One region of the Mycobacterium sp. 050272 genome, then DNA from elsewhere that is predicted to be linked to it. Evidence: riboswitches for the same ligand, from Rfam matches in the RefSeq annotation. Region 1 holds a riboswitch; each other region holds the start of a gene.
What was found. A riboswitch is a leader RNA that binds a small molecule or an ion and turns the genes downstream of it on or off. The one in region 1 is predicted to bind magnesium.
Positions count from the first base shown of each region.

Region 2: linked by a shared signal. The riboswitch ahead of AAHS21_RS30830 (hypothetical protein) and the one ahead of AAHS21_RS16615 (Rv1535 family protein) in region 1 are both predicted to bind magnesium.
Region 3: linked by a shared signal. The riboswitch ahead of AAHS21_RS04305 (hypothetical protein) and the one ahead of AAHS21_RS16615 (Rv1535 family protein) in region 1 are both predicted to bind magnesium.

Region 1 is NZ_JBCHKV010000007.1:235,861-239,118, forward strand. It holds gene ileS (isoleucine--tRNA ligase) at 1-1,416, opposite strand, end outside; gene AAHS21_RS16615 (Rv1535 family protein) at 1,699-1,938, opposite strand; M-box (ykoK) riboswitch at 2,216-2,385, opposite strand; gene AAHS21_RS16620 (nitronate monooxygenase family protein) at 2,556-3,258, opposite strand, start outside.
Region 2 is NZ_JBCHKV010000033.1:16,291-19,548, reverse strand. It holds gene AAHS21_RS30835 (recombinase family protein) at 349-921, shown strand; M-box (ykoK) riboswitch at 997-1,182, shown strand; gene AAHS21_RS30830 (hypothetical protein) at 1,492-1,695, shown strand; gene AAHS21_RS30825 (hypothetical protein) at 1,765-2,712, shown strand; gene AAHS21_RS30820 (CBS domain-containing protein) at 2,869-3,258, shown strand, end outside.
Region 3 is NZ_JBCHKV010000001.1:872,333-875,590, forward strand. It holds gene AAHS21_RS04295 (NADP-dependent oxidoreductase) at 1-29, shown strand, start outside; gene AAHS21_RS04300 (NRAMP family divalent metal transporter) at 33-1,667, opposite strand; gene AAHS21_RS04305 (hypothetical protein) at 1,777-1,992, opposite strand; M-box (ykoK) riboswitch at 2,257-2,441, opposite strand; gene AAHS21_RS04310 (class I SAM-dependent methyltransferase) at 2,580-3,239, shown strand; gene AAHS21_RS04315 (acyltransferase family protein) at 3,244-3,258, opposite strand, start outside.

The DNA of each region.
Region 1 (3,258 bases):
GTCGCGCGCGCCCTGCAGCCACTTGCCGAATTGGCCGTCCTTGACGTGCTCGGGGTACCAGGTGATTTGCTGGTTGAGTTCCACCATGCGATCCCGGAATTCGGTGACCGCGATGAACCACGACGAAACCGCCCGGTAGATCAGCGGATTACGGCATCGCCAGCAGTGCGGGTAGGGATGCTCATAGGTTTCGTGACGGATCAGCACCGGCTGGTTCACCGCCACCGGACCGCTCTGGTTCTTCAGGTCGCGGATGATGTGCGGGTTGGCGTCAAAGACGTGCTGCCCCTGGTAATCCGGGACCGTGACGTCGAACCGGCCCTTGGAGTCGACCGGGGTGACCGGCACGATGCCCACCTTGTCGGTGGTCGCCATGTCGTCCTCACCGTAGGCCGGTGCCATGTGCACGATGCCGGTGCCGTCGTCGGTGGTGACGAAGTCGCCGGGCAGCACTTGAAATGCTTCTTCGCGCCCCGGTTCCCCGGCCATGAAATACGGGAACGGCGGCAGGTAGCGGGTCCCCAGCAGGTCGGCGCCCGAATAGGTGCCGAGTATCTCGGGCTCTTCGCCCAACTCGCGGGCGTAGGCCGCGACCCGCGCCTCGGCTAGGACAAACCGCCGGTCCCCGACCTTGACCTGGACGTAGGTCACCTCCGGGTTGACGGCAACGGCCAGGTTGGACGGCAGCGTCCACGGCGTGGTCGTCCACACCAGCAGGTAGGCGCCGTCCAGCTCGCCCCCGGTCACCGGGAAACCCACCGTCACGGCCGGGTCCTGGCGACTCTGATAGACGTCGTCGTCCATCCGCAACTCGTGGTTGGACAACGGTGTTTCGTCTCGCCAGCAGTACGGCAGCACCCGGTAGCCCTCGTAGGCCAGACCCTTGTCCCACAGCTGTTTGAACGCCCAGATCACCGACTCCATGTAGGGCAGGTCGAGCGTCTTGTAGTCATTGTCGAAGTCGACCCAGCGGGCCTGCCGGGTGACGTAGGCCTGCCATTCGCCGGTGTAGCGCAACACCGATTCCCGGCAGGCCTCGTTGAACGCGGCGATGCCCATGTCGTCGATTTGCGACTTGTCGGTGATGCCCAGCTGGCGCTCGACTTCGAGTTCGGCGGGCAGCCCGTGGGTGTCCCAGCCGAAGCGGCGGTCCACTTTGTAGCCACGCATGGTGCGGTAGCGCGGGACGATGTCTTTCACGTATCCGGTCAGCAAGTGCCCATAGTGCGGCAGGCCGTTGGCGAACGGCGGCCCGTCGTAGAACACGTACTCCTCGGCGCCCTCGCGGTTTGCGATGCTGGCCCGGAAAGTGTCGTCGCGGGTCCAGTAATCCAGGACCTCGAGTTCCAGCGCCGGGAAGTCGGGGGCTCCCCCGGCCAGCTTGGGATAAGCCCTGGCGTCAGCGTTTTCGGTCACGGTGCGCGTCGTCTCCTGCGTGCCTACGGTCAGGCCGGGGACGAGGTCGCGCAACCTGCGCGAGCACCGCGGTACCACCCCGCTTGCCGTGCTGGCGCACGGCCGCTCGATTCAGGCTGTGACGGGCCTACCCGTTCGGGTCTACTGAGCCGTGCGGGCTGTTCTTCCGAAAGCTCCCCGGTGATAGCCGGATCGACGCGGACCCACTCTACCGCGAGACTGCAACTGCCTACTCAAATGCCAAGTAAAGCGGTACGCAGCTACAGTCTCGCGGTAGGGATCTCAGGCCGTGACCTCGATGAACCCGACGCGCCACAGCACCGCGTAGAGGTGGCGGACGGGGACGCTCAGCAGGCGGGCGGCGCCGGCCACCAGCGGGTCGCCGGCGCCGAAGTATCCGGCGTCGGCCGGACGGGCAGCCTTCGTGGGCACGGGAGCCTGCGTGGGCGTGGTGTCGCGCACGACGCGCAGGTTGCGGACGGGCGCCACGGCAACTACTTCGTCGAAGAGTACTGCGGTCATGATCGTCTCCTAACGGAATTGCAAACGGGTTCTGACTGGACTGATGTGTCCCGACCCGTCAGGGTTCCGATCCGAGAACGCTTGAGCGCTAAGTCGATTCGCTAGCTCGAGGCGTCGGGCCGGAGGTCGGATTGGGACGGAGCTTGTCCTGGATATCCATCCGGACTGCCACTGGAACTCATACGTCCCTCACCTCCTCTACAACCACGACGCGTGCGGTTACCCGCGCCTATTTGCGCGCACCAGAAGGAGTTCAGAATCCGGCGACCGCCAGAAATCCGCACCCCTCTCGTCAGAGCTTTGGCACCACACGACGTGTCCGGAACTCCGGAAGCCACTTGGACTCAACCCTTAAGCCGGGAGGAGCTGTCCTGACCCGGGGCGTCTTTCGACGTTCGGGGTCAGTGGCCTGTGTTCGTGTAGCCGCCTCACCTAACGAGGTGCTGCCGTAAATACTCCACGAGGTATCCGGCCAGGTCAATGTGATCTGAGCCGTGTCGCGCAACTTTATGGGATTATTACGCCGCTTCACAGCTTTCGATCAGCTTCGACATCCCTGACCTGGTCAAATACCTCGCTGTGGCATGATTCACACCCAGCTGAACGCGCCGCGACAGTCAGTTCTCAGCTAAGTCTTCCAGCCGTCCGATGGTGTCGGCGAACTCCTCGATCATGTCGAGCACAACCGCACGGGTGGGGCGGACCCGGTCGAGCGAACCGACCACCTGGCCGACGAAATAGGTTGCCAGCTCACGTGCCTTCGCACCGGGATGGGCGGCAGCTTGGTTGATGCGCAGCTGCGGTTCAGTGACGAGGTTGGTCTGCAGCGGCATGCCGAGCGGAGCCGGGGTATCGGGCCGCTCCCACTCGTCGGTCCAAGCCGTTCGCAGCATCCGCGCCGGCTTACCCGTCAGCGACCGCGACCGCACCGTGTCCGAGGAACTGGCGGCCAGGAACTTCTCCTTGACCACCGGGTCGGTCTCGGCTTCCTCGGTGGTCAGCCAGACTGAGCCGCACCACACGCCCTCGGCGCCCAGGGCCAGGGCCGCCGCGATCTGGCGCCCGCGGGCGATCCCGCCCGCCGCCAGGACCGGGACCGGCGCGACCGCGTCGACGACTTCGGGAACCAGGACCATGGTTGCCACCTGGCCGGTGTGGCCGCCGGCTTCGGTGCCCTGCGCGACGATCAGGTCGACGCCGGCCGCGGCATGCCGGCGCGCGTGTGCGGTGGTGCCGGCCAGCGCGGCCACCAGCACGTCGCGGCTGTGCGCGCGTTCGACGAGGTCGGCCGGGGGCGGCCCGAGCGCACTGGCGATCAAC
Region 2 (3,258 bases), on a different contig from region 1:
GCCTTGCAAGCCCCAGTCGGTGAGATGGTAACCCTGGCGGCACGCCGCCGGTCAGAACGCCAACGCCGTTGTCCTGTAACAGTATTCGCTTTGCCGGGGCGCAGTCGAAGCGTCTCGGCGAGAACCTCATCAGGAGTTACAGGTGCGTGGTGATGCAATCCGCGGCCATTCATGGCAATCCTCTACCCGCCGTCCGAATACTCATGCACGTCTCTTTTGTAGAGAAAAGAGACACCCCTCAGAGAGCTACTCCCCCACCGTGTAATCCCAGGTCGCGCTGTCTCGTTTCTTGTCTCACACCGCGTGTCTCACATCTTTGCTGTCCAGGGTGGTGAGACAGTCATTGGCATGACGACGATCCTCGGCTACGCCCGCGTCAGCACCACAGGCCAAGACCTCGACGCCCAACTCGCTGCGCTCGCCGCCGCCAGCGTCGAGCCGGATCGGGTGTTCACCGACAAGCTCTCGGGGTCGGCGAAGACGGACCGGCCGGGACTGGCGGCTCTGCTCGCCTACGCCCGGCCCGGTGACACCGTCGTCGTCACCGCCATCGATCGACTCGGCCGCTCGGTCGCCGAAGTCACCCGCACCATCGCCGAATTCGGAGAGCGACGAATCCTGTTGCGCGCCTTGCGTGAAGGCGTAGATACAGCCACACCGACCGGGCGCGCAGTAGCGGCGATCATGGCGACCCTCGCCGAACTCGAGCTTGAGCTCGGCCGTGAACGCCGAGCTGCATCACGCGCATCACGCCGAACCCGGTGCCTGCCTGCTACCAAGCCACCACGGCTTAGCCCAGAACGGCAAGAACAACTCCGCCGACTCGCTGCTACTGGCGAACCCGTACGAGAACTGGCCAAGGCCTTCGGTATTGGACGGGCGACCGCCTATCGCTACTTGTCGGCAGAGCCGATGGTGTGAGGGACGAGGGGTCAACGCGCGCGTCGTCTGGTTCGTCTTGACGGGTTGTGGTCTGGAGGTCCACACTGATCGGTGCAAGCACCTCGCTAGGTGAGGCGTCTGCGCGGATAAAGGCCACTGACCCCGAACGTCGAAAGACGCCCCGGGTCAGGACAGCTCCTCCCGGATTAAGGGTTGAGCCCAAGTGGCTTCGAGCACCGAGTGTTTTCTGGTGGCCCGATACGCCGTGCAGTGCCGAAGCTCTGACGAGAGGGGTGTAGGTGTGGTCACTGTGCCGCACGTCCTCCCCACGTGTGCTTTCGATGTGACGCCCGCGTGCGTCCTGGCTGCGAGGAGGTGAGGAACACCGTTGAGTACCAGCGATAAACCGCCGTCTGCGGGTTCGGAGTTGTTCCCGCTGCGTGGCCAGCTTGAGTCGATCGAGGCCTAAAGCCCTTCTCGTCGTTGATTGTTCGAGTGCACCATTGTTCCGACGGTGCACCCCTACGGCGCTGCTGCCTGCTTGAGGTCCGCGTGACACTCAAAGATGCCACGACACCCCAATTTCTCTTTGCGTCAAGGAGTTTTGTCATGGTTGTTGTTCTGTCTCGTCTTCGCATACCCGTGGTGTCGATGGCGTCCCGTGCCGCACACGGATGGTTCACCTGGGGCCGCAGGGCGTGTCGACGGGTGTGGGTCCGGCGCAATTTGACCCCGCAGGAGCGGGCGTACCTGTTGGCGTCCTACACCCCGCCCGCGCTGATCACGGCGTCACTGGGTGGGCACGTCGGCTGACCGGTTCGGGCTGGGGTGCATCACGACCCCGGCCCGCCCCGGCCCGCCGCCGCGCGAGGAGGCCCACCGATGGACTCCCACGACGATCAGACGCACGACGCGATCGATAAACCCGCCAAAATAACTGCGCCGCAAGGGGTGTCAGGCCAGCGGGCCGACGGAACGCTGACCGCCACCATCCGGATGCTCACCGCCCGGGCGATGCTGCGGCACGGTGGTGACCCGGCGGTGGTCGCCACCACAACCCGCGTCCCGCAAGCGTTGGTCGAGGTGATGGCCGACATGGCCGACACCCCTACCCGTCCAAATTCCCAACCCAGGACCTCCGGACGATGTGGTGGGCGGCCCGCCGCGCGTCTAGCAGGTGTACCCGCCGATAGGCACCTGTGGCGACAGGAGATTGACAGGAATGGCTCGATGTTGCGACCCGTCCGACCTGGTCATACTGAGGACATGCCCAAGAAACGACGGTCCCGCACGCGGCGCACTCCCCCGCGGGCGGCGTCCGCCGGATCGAACCCGGCGTTCCTCGGTGACCTGGGAATGACTCCCAAGCGATCAACGGCCCCACTGCCGGAGGCCGATGACGATCGCCACGCCAGCGTGCGGGTCCGGTTGGCGGCGCTGATGCTGCGCCGCGGCGACGACGTCGGGGATGTCAGCGTGGCGACCGACGTCCCGGTCGCCCTGCTTGAGTTGCTTCGCGCGGAAGTCGCCGATGAAACTGACCTCGATCAGCAGCGCCAGACCACCGTTGACGACGTGAGGCGGCGGCGCCGGGTCGTGATCGCCGTGCTGATCATGGAGGTCGCCGCGCTGGCGAACATCGTCATTGGCCTGATCGCGCTGATCGGGCACCTCGCCGGGTTGGGGTTACTGGCCAGCGTGATCGGGCCAGCACTTCTCCTTGCCGTCTACGTGGTAGCCAGATGCGCGACCCCTACGGGATCTCGCACTGGCTACAGCCCTCGGTACGCGGCCCGGCGTAAGGGTCGTGATCGAGGGCCCGGTGACTAACGACCTCTGTGGACGATCCATCCACATGTCCCAGGTTTGGGTGTCTACCGACGGTGGTCGAGATCGGTGTCGCCCAGTGTTCACGTGGTCGTGCGCATATGGAACCGCGACATTCGGGCACGGCCGCGATCGTCTCATCGAGAAGGAAGAGTCACTATGCATGAAGTCCCGCCTGATGGTGGAGCGCCCACGGCGTCACGGCCGGTGATCCATCTGTCCGATCTCCTGGGTCGTCCGGTCGTCGCGAAGGCCGGTGACGCGGTGGGCCGGGTCGAGGACGTCATCGTCAGCCTGCGCGGTGCCGAGGGGTATCCGCCGGTCACCGGCCTGGTGGTAGGGATCGGCGGCCGTCGGGTGTACGTGTCGTCCGGGCAGATCACCGACCTGACCCAGGAACACGTCGATCTGTCGAAGAACAAGGTGGATCTGCGCGAGTTCGAACGCCGTGACGGCGAGGTTCTGTTGCGCACCGACGTCCTCGATCACCGGCTCATCGACGTCGCGGCCGCGGAGTTGGTGCATGCCTACGACATCGAGCTCGAGGAC
Region 3 (3,258 bases), on a different contig from region 1:
TCGTCCTGCTGCCCAATGGTTCGCCGTAGACGTCAGCCGACGCCAACCTCCACCATCTTGACGATCACGAATACGACAGCCAGCACCAGATAACCGCGCAAGATCAACAGCCCGGTCCGGCGAATCGGCGAAAGAGCCGGGCGGGCAAGAGAGCTAAGCTCTGGCGTCTGCCAAGACTGCTGTTCTTGCCGGCGCAGGGCCCGGCTTTCGGCACGACCTACTGGCGAGGCGAGTTTGGCCGCGCGAGTGTCGCGGTACCACTGGTCGCCGATGATCGCCACGGCGCCGCACACTGCGCCGACCGCCGCACCGGCCGCCAGCCCTGCTTCGAGAGCTGCCGTGGAGAGATCCGGGAAGAATGTGGCTGCCGTCAGCGCCAGCGACAGCAGCACCAGTGCCCACACGATGGCCCAGGCAACGACGTTCTGCCGCAACGTGTTTACCCACGGTCCCAGGATCGCCCGGTCATTGCAGAGCAAAACCAGGAACACGGTCGCCGAGGGCAGCAGGATGCCGGCCAGCGCCTGCACACCCTGGGTGACCAGCCCGAGGATGTGATCCGGACTGAACGCCACCGCGGCCGACGCCCCGAGCAGCAGGGCATACCCGCCGTAAAACCATGGCGCCTCGTTGATTTTCCAGTGCAGCGAATGCCGCTTGCCCATCGCGTCGCCAATGGCATAGGTGGTGGCCAGCCCGATCGCATTGGCACCGATCAACGAACCGTCGAGCAGAATGATCGCGAACAGCACGCCCACCGGGTGGCGCAGCGCTTTCGCGACCGCCCCGGCATCGGTGAAGCTGCCGGTTGCAGGCAGACCGAAGGCGGTGACCGCCATCAACGCCGTCGCACCGACAATGACCACGACGATACCGATGATCAAATCGGCTCGTGCATAGGGAATCCAGCGTGCCGTGATGCGCTTGTCAACCACGTTGGACTGTTGGAAGAACAGCTGCCACGGCGCCACCGTGGTCCCCACGATCGCGATGATCAACAACAGGACGGTCGAGTTCAGTCCGCCCGGGAACTGTGGAACCAGACCGCCGGCAGCCACTTTCGGACTCGGATGCACCATCAGCACCATTGGGAGCATCACGACGTTCACGGCGATCAGCAGGAACATCAGCCCTTCCCAGCGCCGGAACGAGCCGCCGGCGACCACGGCGAACAGCAGTACCGCGGCGACCGGGATCGCGACGGTCTTCGGACAGCCCAGGAACCCCAACGCCATTGCGACACCAATGAATTCGGTGACGATTGTCAGGGCGTTCAGGACCAGCAGATCACCGACACTGAATGCGCCCCAGAACTTTCCGAAGCGCTCGAAGATCAGGCGTGCGTGACCGACTCGCGCTACCGCACCCAGGCGCAACACCATCTCCTGGTTCACGTACAGCACCGGAATCAGCAAGGCCAGCGTCCACAACAGGTTCATCCCGTAGTCCTGGCCCGCTTGCGCGTACGTCGCGACGCCGCCGGCGTCGTTGTCACCCACCATGACAATCAATCCGGGGCCGGTGATCACCAGCAGGGTGCGTAACCGCCGCCACCGGCCGCCCAGAGCACCGGTGTCATCGCGCTTGATACGGCCGAACGCTCCGACGATGTCGCCGGTGTGCGCGGAATCCAACACGGTTTGCGGACGGGTGGAAGTCAACGTCATGTCGTTCTCGCTATCTGAAGAGTCGGGCTACCCAAGTCGGGTGTTCAACGCGCCCCAGCGGCGGGCTACCAACCCCCCACCCGCCGCTGGGGACCGCTGGCGGAACACATCATCGGTGGTCTTTCCCACCGCCCGGTGAGTGTCCGCCGGGCGCGGACGAGAGCACGGCGATCGGCGTCAGCGACACATACAGGTTCGCCCGCTCTTCGGGCGTCGGGATGTGCATGGCGCACAACCTGTTTGTCAGCAGCCGACCCGCACGCAGCATCGACCGTCCGCGCAACCTTCCAAGACCGCGAATACGCCGCGCAACAACAAAAGTCATAGTCTTCCCCCTGTCGGAAGCCCGATCGGTTCGCCGGCACGCTAAATACATCCCGCATTCGCCGCCGTCAATACGGTTGCGGAACAGCCAATTTGAGCTGCGTCAGCAGAAAGAAATGCCGGAACCGGATCGGTTCAAGATGGATTTCGGATAGCAACTATCGCCGGGACTCATCTCGCCCTCACCTCCTCACGGCCATGACACGCGCGGGTGTCCACGTTTCACACGCGGGAGAGGTACGAATGCCGGGCCATGAGCCCGCCGACCGCACCCCTCTCGTCGGAGCTTCGGCACTGCACGGCGTATCTGGATCGACCGATGGCCGCGACCAGAAGCCACTTGGGCTCAACCCTTGTGTCCGGGAAGAGCTGTCCTGACCCGGGGCGTCTCTCGACGTTCGGGGTCAGTGGCCTGTGTCCGTGCAGACGCCTCACCTACCGAGGTGCTTGCCCAACCATGCTGGCACTGCCACCCGCTGCTCGTCAAACTCCTTTTCTTACGACTGCGAGCTTGCGTGTTCTGGGTCACACCCTGGGAGCCTGTGGTCACCGCTCGGGCAAATGTCGCCGAGGCCTACCCTCAAGGGCATGGCCACAACCTTGCAAGACTCTCGCGTCGAGAGCGTGCTCGACCGGATGTACACAGAGACGAAGAACCAGATGTCACTGCTGCGTGAGCGGCACGGTCAGCTCGCGCGCCCGATGACCACCGCAGAGCGCACCGAGGCGATGAGCGAGTTCTACATCCCAGTGACGCCGGACGCCGGCCGGCTGCTGTACGCACTGGTTCGCGCGACCCGTCCGACGACGGTGGTCGAGTTCGGAATGTCGTTCGGTATCTCGGCTATTCATCTCGCGGCGGCCGTCCGCGACAACGGCGTGGGGCGCGTGGTGACTACGGAGCTCAGCGCGAGCAAGATTGCCGCCGCGAAGAAGACGTTCGCCGAGACCGGCTTGGACGACGTGATCACGATTCTCGAAGGCGATGCGCTGACCACGCTGGAAGGCCAAGACGGGCCGATCGAATTCGTCTTGCTGGACGGCTGGAAGGATCTCTATCTTCCAGTAATCAAATTGCTCGAACCCCGGCTCACCACAGGCGCTTTGGTGATCGCCGACAACGCCAGCGCGCCCGACATGGCGCCGTATCTCGATCGCGTGCGCGACCCCGCCAACGGCTACACCAGCTTCAATTGCCTGGTCCGGGAAAGCGACAGCATGGAAATCAGCTGCCGAACCAACGACTAAGCGTCTATCGCAAAGACTC